4 regions of the Anaerobacillus sp. 63XJN7_5_ISO-PGPR-S23-430 genome follow, and region 1 is predicted to be linked to each of the others. Evidence: riboswitches for the same ligand, from Rfam matches in the RefSeq annotation. Region 1 holds a riboswitch; each other region holds the start of a gene.
What was found. Region 1 has a riboswitch for S-adenosylmethionine ahead of AC0VYJ_RS14490 (methionine biosynthesis PLP-dependent protein). Riboswitches for the same ligand answer to the same signal wherever they lie in the genome.
Positions count from the first base shown of each region.

Region 1 (2,176 bases):
GAAATGTAGAAGCCTGTTGGATAGGGACGCTAACAGCTCCCGTAGCTTTATCAAATTTGTGATCGTTATGAAGAAGTTTTGTTTGAAATGTATAATCAGTATTTGTCAATTTGAACAACCTCCTCTTTAAAAATGGACAATGCTTGATTCAGGTCTTGTATTAAGTCATCAATGTTTTCAATCCCAACAGAGAAACGTAGCAGTCGATTGCACACCCCTTTTTCAAGTCTGATGTCTTCTGGTATCTCAGCATGAGTTTGCGTTGAAGGATATGTGATAAAGCTTTCTACCCCTCCAAGACTTTCAGCAAATGTGACAAGTGTTAATTTTCTAAGAAAGAGATCTACCCATTCTTCGGAGCGCAATCTGAAAGAAAGCATCCCACCTTTATCTGGATAAAAAACGTCTGTTATTGCTTCATGATTTGTTAAAAATTCAGTTACCTTTCTGGCATTCTCTTCATGCTGCTTCATTCTGAGTGGCAAGGTTTTCATGCCTCTCATTAATAACCAGGAATCAAAAGGAGAAAGCACAGCGCCTGCACCGTTTTGGTATTGTTGGATTTCAGCGCAAATATTCTCACCTTTTGCAACCACAAGCCCTGCGAGAATATCATTATGACCGCCTAAATACTTAGTGGCACTATGCACGACGATATCCGCCCCAAGCAGTAGTGGGTTTTGTAGAAGAGGGGTGAACAAAGTATTGTCTACAATAAATAATAGGTCCCTGTTTTCTGTTATCCGTGCAATTTTTTCAAGATCTGTTAATTTCATTAATGGATTAGATGGATTTTCAACAAAAATGGCTTTTGTACGGTGAGTTAGGAGTGATGAAAGTTGTTCATTTCTTTGTGTATCAAAATATGTGAAGGAGATACCATAATGTTTTTCAGCATGGGCAAATAATCGATAAGTCCCACCATACAAATCATCTGAGACGAGAATATGGTCGCCGCTTTTGAATATGGCAAGGATTGCTTGAATCGCAGCCATTCCGGAACTAAAAGCAAATCCCTGATCACCATGTTCGAGTTCTGATATAGCGGATTCTAAAATGGATCGTGTCGGGTTTTTGGTTCTTGAATAATCGAATCCGGTGGATTGACCGATGCCTTCATGGCTATACGATGTGGAGAAGTACACTGGAGGATTTACCGCACCGGTTTTAGTATCTGAATGATTACCTAATTGGACAAGTAGTGTTTCTAACTGTTTATTCGACATAATCAATCTCCTTTTCATTGAATAAGGGCAATAAAAAAAGCCCTCTATAAGAAGAAGACTTTGGTTGCTCTTCTTCTTATCTTCCAAGTTGAAATCAACTTGCTGGAGTTAGCACCTTACCAGAAAATATCTGGTGGTTGCTGAAGCTTCATAGGGCCAGTCCCTCTGCTTCTCTTGATAAGAATTGAAAATATATGGAATTTTATTGTGTCGCTTTTTTCATAATCTACATCACTTTAAAGTGAAAAGCAAGGGATTTGAGTAAATTATCAAAATTTTTCTTCTGTTGAATCATTTGCTCGCTCGTTCGTTACACGTTTTTTTGGTAACGGGATTTCTTTAATCGTAAGATAAAGTAGCATGATGGCCACAATCCAATAAAGTAGGAATCCTAAAGGGACTGCTGTTTTAATGAGGGCCATAATCGCAAAGAAGAGCGTTGGAATTGTTACTGAATAAACAGATAAGACCCAAAGTTGTTTATAAGAAGCTTTTCTTCCGGTAATACTTCTCAATAGTAGTCCAATTGTAGCTAGTACGGTAACTCCTATAAACTTAAGGCCGGTTTGAAACAAATAGATAACGAATATCAGTAACGGAATAAAGATAGGGAGCAGGTTGTCCAGATTATTACTTAGCTCATTAACATCTTGCTTCGTGAAAGTCATCGAACTAAAGTTACTGTAATTAAACTCCTGTCTAGCACCGCTATCTACAACGATTACACGATCTTTTAGGAATGCGATAACGGAATCATATTGATCAACATCATCAGGCTTTGTCTGGTCTGTCGCATCAAAAATAAAAGTATTTTCATCATTTTGTCGAATAAGCGGTTCAGACTGTTCACTTGTTAAAGATCCGTCCTCTAAAGTGAATTCTGGTAGATCTGACATATGTGTTTTGAGATCCTCATAAGCGTTTGTAAAGGATAGAGCCGTCATAATTCC
Region 1 covers NZ_CM149686.1:2,738,460-2,740,635, reverse strand. Annotated here, with positions in the region: gene metC (cystathionine beta-lyase) at 1-109, opposite strand, end outside; gene AC0VYJ_RS14490 (methionine biosynthesis PLP-dependent protein) at 96-1,226, opposite strand; SAM riboswitch class I at 1,300-1,410, opposite strand; gene AC0VYJ_RS14485 (DUF1189 domain-containing protein) at 1,496-2,176, opposite strand, start outside.

Region 2 (2,176 bases), 2.0 Mb from region 1:
GCCGTTACTTGAACAAAATGATTTTCTGCCTGATTATAGCGCGATCCCAGAGAGTGCTCTTGCAAAAGCAAAGCTCATGTTTTTAAATTATCCAAACAATCCTACCGCTGCTATAGCAACGAAAAGCTTTTTTGATGAAACGGTTAGGTTTGCGGATGCCAATGACATCTGTGTCGTTCATGATTTTGCTTATGGAGCGATCGGATTCGATGGAGAACGTCCTAAAAGCTTTTTGGAAACAGAAGGTGCTAAAGATGTGGGAATTGAGATTTATACTCTTTCCAAAACGTATAATATGGCAGGATGGCGTGTTGGGTTCGCTGTCGGAAACCCATCTGTAGTGGAAAGCATCAACCTGCTTCAGGATCATTTCTACGTTAGTTTGTTTAGTGCAGTGCAAGAAGCAGCTGCAGAAGCTTTACTAGGTTCACAGGAATGTGTTGAGAACCTTCGCCAAACGTACGAATCTAGACGGAATGTATTGATACAGGGGCTTCACGATATTGGCTGGGATGTAACCTCTCCTGCGGGGTCATTTTTTGCCTGGTTAAAAGTACCTGAATCATTTACTTCAGAGGGATTTGCGGACTACTTGCTTGAGAATGTTCAAATTGTAGTTGCGCCTGGGAACGGCTTTGGAGAGTATGGGGAAGGCTATGTGAGAGTAGGCTTATTAACTTCCGAAGAGAAACTCAGGGAGGCAGTTGAACGAATTAATTCTCTTAATCTCTTTTGATTCAGAAAAGTAAAAAAATAGATTGACAGGATTTCCTACGTCTGGCATAATTCGAATCAATTACTTAAACGAATAGTTGCATACTCTTATCCAGAGAGGTGGAGGGACGAGCCCTTTGAAGCCCGGCAACCGATTTTCAAGGTTACTTGAAGACACGGTGCTAATTCTCGCAGCAAAAGCTGGAAGATAAGAGGAAGAGCATGGTGATAACGACCTCTTCCTCGTGAAGGGGTCTTTTTTGTATGATCAAAGATTGAGGACTAGCGCGATGGAAAGGAATGAGCATGATGAGTCATCTTGTGGCAACTTACCTTGTTAAGAATGACCAACAATTATCTAAGCGCGCTGAAGCGATCGCCCTTGGATTAACGATTGGGACTTGGACCAATCTACCGTTATTAGAAAAAAAGCAGTTAAAGAAGCATAAGGGTGAAGTCGTTCACGTAGAGGAAAAAGGGGAAAAGGGCATCATCGCGATTGCTTACCCCACCATCAATTTCAGTGCGGATCTACCTGCGATTTTAACAACAGTCATCGGTAAGCTTTCACTTGATGGTGAAATTAAGCTGGTTGATTTAGAGTTCTCTGCAGGGTTACTAAATCAATTCCCAGGTCCAGCATATGGAATAGACGGTATTCGAAATCTTACAGAAGTATACGATCGACCGCTCGTTATGAGTATTTTCAAAGGAGTTATTGGAAAATCGTTAGGCGAATTGCAGGAACAAATGAAACAGCAGGCGCTTGGTCGAGTCGATTTTGTGAAGGACGATGAAATCCTTTTTGAAAATGAGTTAACCCCTCTTGAAAAGCGAGTACCCGCCTTACGAAAAATGCTGGATGAAACGGCTGAATTGACAGGAAAGCGAACGCGTTACGCAGTGAATTTAACAGGAAGAACGGCAAACCTCAGTGATCGAGCAAAGCTTGCTGTGGAATTAGGAGCAGATGCGCTTCTGTTTAATGTTTTTACATATGGACTAGATGCATTGCAATCACTTTCAGAGGACTCGGATATTCCGGTTCCAATCATGGCACACCCTGCATTCTCTGGTGCAATGGCTGCCTCAAGCACACATGGGGTAAGTTACTCCCTATTACTTGGAAAGTTGCTTCGAACTGCTGGGGCAGACTTTTCCCTTTTCCCTTCGCCTTATGGGAGTGTAGCGCTTGATCGAAGAGAGGCGCTCGCAACAGCAGAAGCCTTAACGAGAAATAATAAGCTGAAAAGAACATTCCCTGTTCCTTCAGCGGGCATTCATCCTGGACTAGTACCGCTTCTTATAAAAGATTTCGGTATAGACAGTGTGATTAATGCGGGAGGTGGCGTGCACGGGCATCCCGATGGAGCAGCTGCAGGCGGAAAAGCTTTCCGAGATGCCATTCAAGCTGTTTTAACAGAGCAACCTCTTGAACAGGCCTCTCAAAATAGTGAGGAAC
Region 2 covers NZ_CM149686.1:763,012-765,187, forward strand. Annotated here, with positions in the region: gene AC0VYJ_RS04150 (aminotransferase class I/II-fold pyridoxal phosphate-dependent enzyme) at 1-736, shown strand, start outside; SAM riboswitch class I at 820-929, shown strand; gene AC0VYJ_RS04155 (2,3-diketo-5-methylthiopentyl-1-phosphate enolase) at 1,024-2,176, shown strand, end outside.
Region 2: it holds a riboswitch for S-adenosylmethionine, as region 1 does, so the genes downstream of both, AC0VYJ_RS04155 (2,3-diketo-5-methylthiopentyl-1-phosphate enolase) here and AC0VYJ_RS14490 (methionine biosynthesis PLP-dependent protein) in region 1, are expected to answer to the same signal.

Region 3 (2,176 bases), 180 kb from region 1:
CACATAGTCAACGAAGAAACCGATATGATTGCTCCAAATTTCATTAAATTCAGCTCCTGCTTCTTCACCATAAACGGATGTAATCGCAGCTGTAAGGTCTTCCGTGTTTTCACTTAAGGCACCAGCAGAAGCTTCAAAATCTGCAGAACCTTCAGCTCCTTTTCTCATTGTTTCTACTGCAAGATAAGCATGCTCACTTAGTAAATGGCCAAGATCAGCACGAAGATCAGCACCTGGTGTTTCTACTGTAGGCTTGTCCATTTGCTGGTCGTGGTCAGAGGCAAATGCTCCAGCAGTTGGTATTAAAAGTGAAAAGCTAAGCGGAACAATTAATAGTCCCTTTTTCCAATCGATCACTTTCTTTTTCATATTCTTGTTCGTATTCATTTTCAAATCCACTCCCCTTAATTTTGATTTACACTTAGCTAACGGAGGGAAGATCCATTTAGATCATTCTTTTTTTAAATTCTTCTCTTTTTTTAATTACCAGAGAATAAAAAGTCAGCAAAACCCACACATACTAAGGTTCTGCTGACTTTCAAGTTTTAACTATTTTTTTATAGATATGATGATATTTAGAATGTGATAATAAACTACCTTTTCCTCAATCAATTCTATATGTGTTAATCACGCCCGCTTTTTTAAGAAAAATTAATCAAACTCTTTTTTCTCCCATTCATCTTCTGGTAGTCCCAAATCCTCTCCAGAAAACCTTTCTTCTTTAAATGGATCGGCATGGTTATGAAATCCGTTTTGTTCCCAAAAACCAGGTTTGTCTTCATTGATAAATTCTATACCTCTGATCCATTTAATACTTTTCCAGAAGTAAAGATGCGGTACAACTAACCTGAGAGGCCATCCGTGTTTTGCCGTTAATTTCTCTCCATCGACTGAGTGGGCAAGAATAACATTATCTCTCATTAAGTCAGTGAGGTGAATATTCGTTGTATAGTTATAGTCACCATGTAGCATAACATGGTTCGTTTTCGGTACTATCCCATATGCGTTCATAAAATCCTTAATCAAAACCCCTTCAAAAGTATTATCAAACCTAGACCACCTTGTGACACAGTGAATATCACACTTTACTTTCTTCTGTGGTAAGGCAAGTATGTCGCTATAGGAAATGATCACTTCCTTATCAATTTCTCCAAATACACTTAGGTTCCATGTCGACATCTCATACACAGGTACATCACCTTCATGTAGAATAGGGAACCTTTCTGTAAGTACTTGCCCCGGTGGCAGACGATCACCATACATTTCACTTGCATCTGGAACTTTCATTTTGCGAATACGGTCAGCTTTTTTCAAATCCTTCACAACCCGTCTCTCATTTATTGAATCGTCTAAAAAACTCTTCCTAACTAATAAGGAAGAGTTCGCTTCAGAGCTCTTCCTTATCTCTCAGAGCATAGACTCTGCTGGATTTGGCACCTTGTCTATCAGGTTGCCGGGCATCAAAGGGCCAGTCCCTCCGCCTCTCTCAATAAGGAAATTAAAAAATGTAATTTTGATTCATTCTATCGGTCTATTTAGTATTTTGCAATTATTGTTTTAAACGAGGTTTTTCTTCATTTCAACAAATTGAAATTCTCCCCCATTGGTTTGTTGCATAAACAGATGAGTGATTTGAAATCCAGCCCTTTGATACACTTTTATGGCTCGTTTATTAAATTCAGCTACTGCCATTCCAAAGGAAGTTGGACGATACAATTCAACTGCTTTTTGAAGGCCAGCCTCCAAAAAAGAAAAGCCTTCTCCTTTTCCAACATTATCGGGAGACATTCCTAGACCAATTTCTATATGGTTGTCTTCATGCTCATGAAAACTAAAAAAACCAATAAGATGATCCCTTTGGTAGACGCTCCAATAATTTTCATTGCTGGCTGCATCTTCCCGGAACTCTTTTAGATCTTCAAGATCCTCGTCCATATTATAAAATGAGTATACCCCATCATAGTCCCACGAGATAATTCGCTCGACTTCTTCTTGACTTATTAACTTAAATTGATATACCAATACTCTCCCTCATTTCTGTGTGATTGAAAAGGAAAAGCCCCATGCTGGGAAATGCATGGGGCTCACACTTTATATTTTAAGGGGGGCAGGAACCGGGGAAGTCCCTGCAAAAATAGTGTAGCAAGTTCCAAGGGCATGATGATTGATTATGAGT
Region 3 covers NZ_CM149686.1:2,561,842-2,564,017, forward strand. Annotated here, with positions in the region: gene AC0VYJ_RS13530 (copper amine oxidase) at 1-354, opposite strand, end outside; gene AC0VYJ_RS13535 (sulfite oxidase-like oxidoreductase) at 652-1,314, opposite strand; SAM riboswitch class I at 1,398-1,496, opposite strand; gene AC0VYJ_RS13540 (GNAT family N-acetyltransferase) at 1,558-2,022, opposite strand.
Region 3: it holds a riboswitch for S-adenosylmethionine, as region 1 does, so the genes downstream of both, AC0VYJ_RS13535 (sulfite oxidase-like oxidoreductase) here and AC0VYJ_RS14490 (methionine biosynthesis PLP-dependent protein) in region 1, are expected to answer to the same signal.

Region 4 (2,176 bases), 620 kb from region 1:
AAGACAAGAAAGACAAGAAAGACAAGAAAGACAAGAAAGACAAGAAAGATAAAAAAGACAAATAACGCAACATGCTATTATTTATTTTATTTTCATTATTTTAAGCCAGAGGGATCCCTCTGGCTTTTTTTGTGGTGTGTTTATTTTGATGTCATGATGTCGGGCAATGCCTTTGCGATATCAAGAAATGATGATTTGTCATCGAACACATGTGCGATTTGATGATCTTGATTAAGCAATACAGTTGTTGGGACACCTGTACAACCAAATTTGTCGTAAGTTTCTCGTCCACTGTCTTGTAAAACGAGGAAAGGAAGATTGTTTTTGATCGTGAAATCTTTACCGGCTTCTTCTGACCGTTCACGACCTGTCACGTTAATTGTTAAGAATGCTAATGTATCAGTATCTGCATGCTGGTAGAACTGTTCTTTCATCGGTAAATCTTTCATACAATCGGGGCACCAGGAAGCCCAGAATGTAATCATAACTGGTTTCCCCCTGAAGTCCGTTAAGCTGATGATTTCTCCGCTTTGTACTTCTTCTAACGCAAAGGACGGCGCTTGCACTATCAATCACCTCTTCAAAATTATTCTAAGGCTACTTTATCAAAAATTCGATTCTAATCAAACTTAATACACTGTAGGCTCTGTTTCACGATAATTTGGATTAACTTAGACATTCTTTAAAAAAATGAAAAGAATGATAATTCCGAAAAAGTGTTTGACACTAATGCGCCACCTTGCTAAAATAAACTCAATTAAACAAAAACAAAATATTCTTACTTATCTAGAGAGGCGGAGGGACTGGCCCTATGAAGCCCGGCAACCGTCAAACCAATTGTGGTTTGAAAAGGTGCCAAATCCTGCAGGAGAAATCCTGAAAGATAAGCGGAGCTGATGAATAAATCAAGCCTCTCTGTCTTTCGGAGAGGTTTTTTTATATTGAAGCGACGTTTTCTTATAGCATTGGTTCTAGATTTATGGCTCATTATTATAGCCTTAATGAATAAAGACGGATTGCTCGAAAGGGGTGATAGGGGTTTGGAAAGTGAGACGAGATACGAAGCTCAGAACGTATTGATTGGATCGTTCACACTTGAGTCGGGCGAGACGCTACATGAAGTAGAACTCGCTTATGAACGCGTTGGACCAGAAGACGCTCCCGTTATTCTTGTCTGTCATGCATTAACAGGAAATCAATATACAATTGGTGATTCGGAGCCCGGCTGGTGGAAAGGATTAATAGGAAAGGATGGCTATATCGATACTCCCGAATTTCAAGTTATAACGTTTAACGTTCTTGGAGGATGTAACGGTTCTACAGGACCGCTATCGATTAATCCAGTCACCAGAGAACAGTATAAAGCGGACTTCCCATTTGTTTCAGTGAGAGATATGGTGCACTCACAGAAAAAGGCACTTGAAGTGTTAGGTATCGATCACCTTCATGCTGTGATTGGTGGATCACTTGGAGGAATGCAGGTTCTTGAATGGGGTGCCCTTTACCCAGATGGAATGGAGCATCTGATTCCACTTGCAGTAACTCCAAGCTTAAATACGTATGGAATAGCTTATAACGCGATTTCTAGATTTGCTATTACAAACGATCCTGATTGGAAGGATGGATACTACGATCCTCATCACCAGCCAACATCGGGGCTTGCAACTGCAAGAATGATCGGTATGATTTCTTATCGGACAGATGAAATGTTTCAAAAAAAATTCGGTCGAGCGGCGATCGAAACTTCAGAAGAAAATCATAAAGAAGCACAGTACGAAGTGGAATCTTATTTACACTATCAAGGAAATAAGCTTGTAAGCCGATTTGATGCAAATAGCTATTTGTATTTATTAAGGGCAATGGACACACATGATATTAGTAAAGGGCGAGGTAATCTTATATCCATCATCAAGAACATTAAAGCGAGCATTCTTGCTATTGGATTTAAAGGGGATTTAATCTATCCTCCAGAAGATTTAGAAAAATTGTTTGCTCAAGCTCATTCTTCTCCGTTTTATTTAATCAACACGAAATTTGGTCATGATGGATTTCTCGTTGAGTTTGATAAATGGGGACCGCTTATAAAGGAACAAGTAACATTAACGAAAAATATCGAAGGAGTGAAGTGAAATGGCAGAGAAAAAATATAATTTGGAGACAATTGGAATTCATGGAG
Region 4 covers NZ_CM149686.1:3,354,237-3,356,412, reverse strand. Annotated here, with positions in the region: gene AC0VYJ_RS17525 (anti-sigma factor domain-containing protein) at 1-65, shown strand, start outside; gene AC0VYJ_RS17520 (TlpA disulfide reductase family protein) at 141-566, opposite strand; SAM riboswitch class I at 780-890, shown strand; gene metX (homoserine O-acetyltransferase MetX) at 1,041-2,129, shown strand; gene AC0VYJ_RS17510 (O-acetylhomoserine aminocarboxypropyltransferase/cysteine synthase family protein) at 2,131-2,176, shown strand, end outside.
Region 4: it holds a riboswitch for S-adenosylmethionine, as region 1 does, so the genes downstream of both, metX (homoserine O-acetyltransferase MetX) here and AC0VYJ_RS14490 (methionine biosynthesis PLP-dependent protein) in region 1, are expected to answer to the same signal.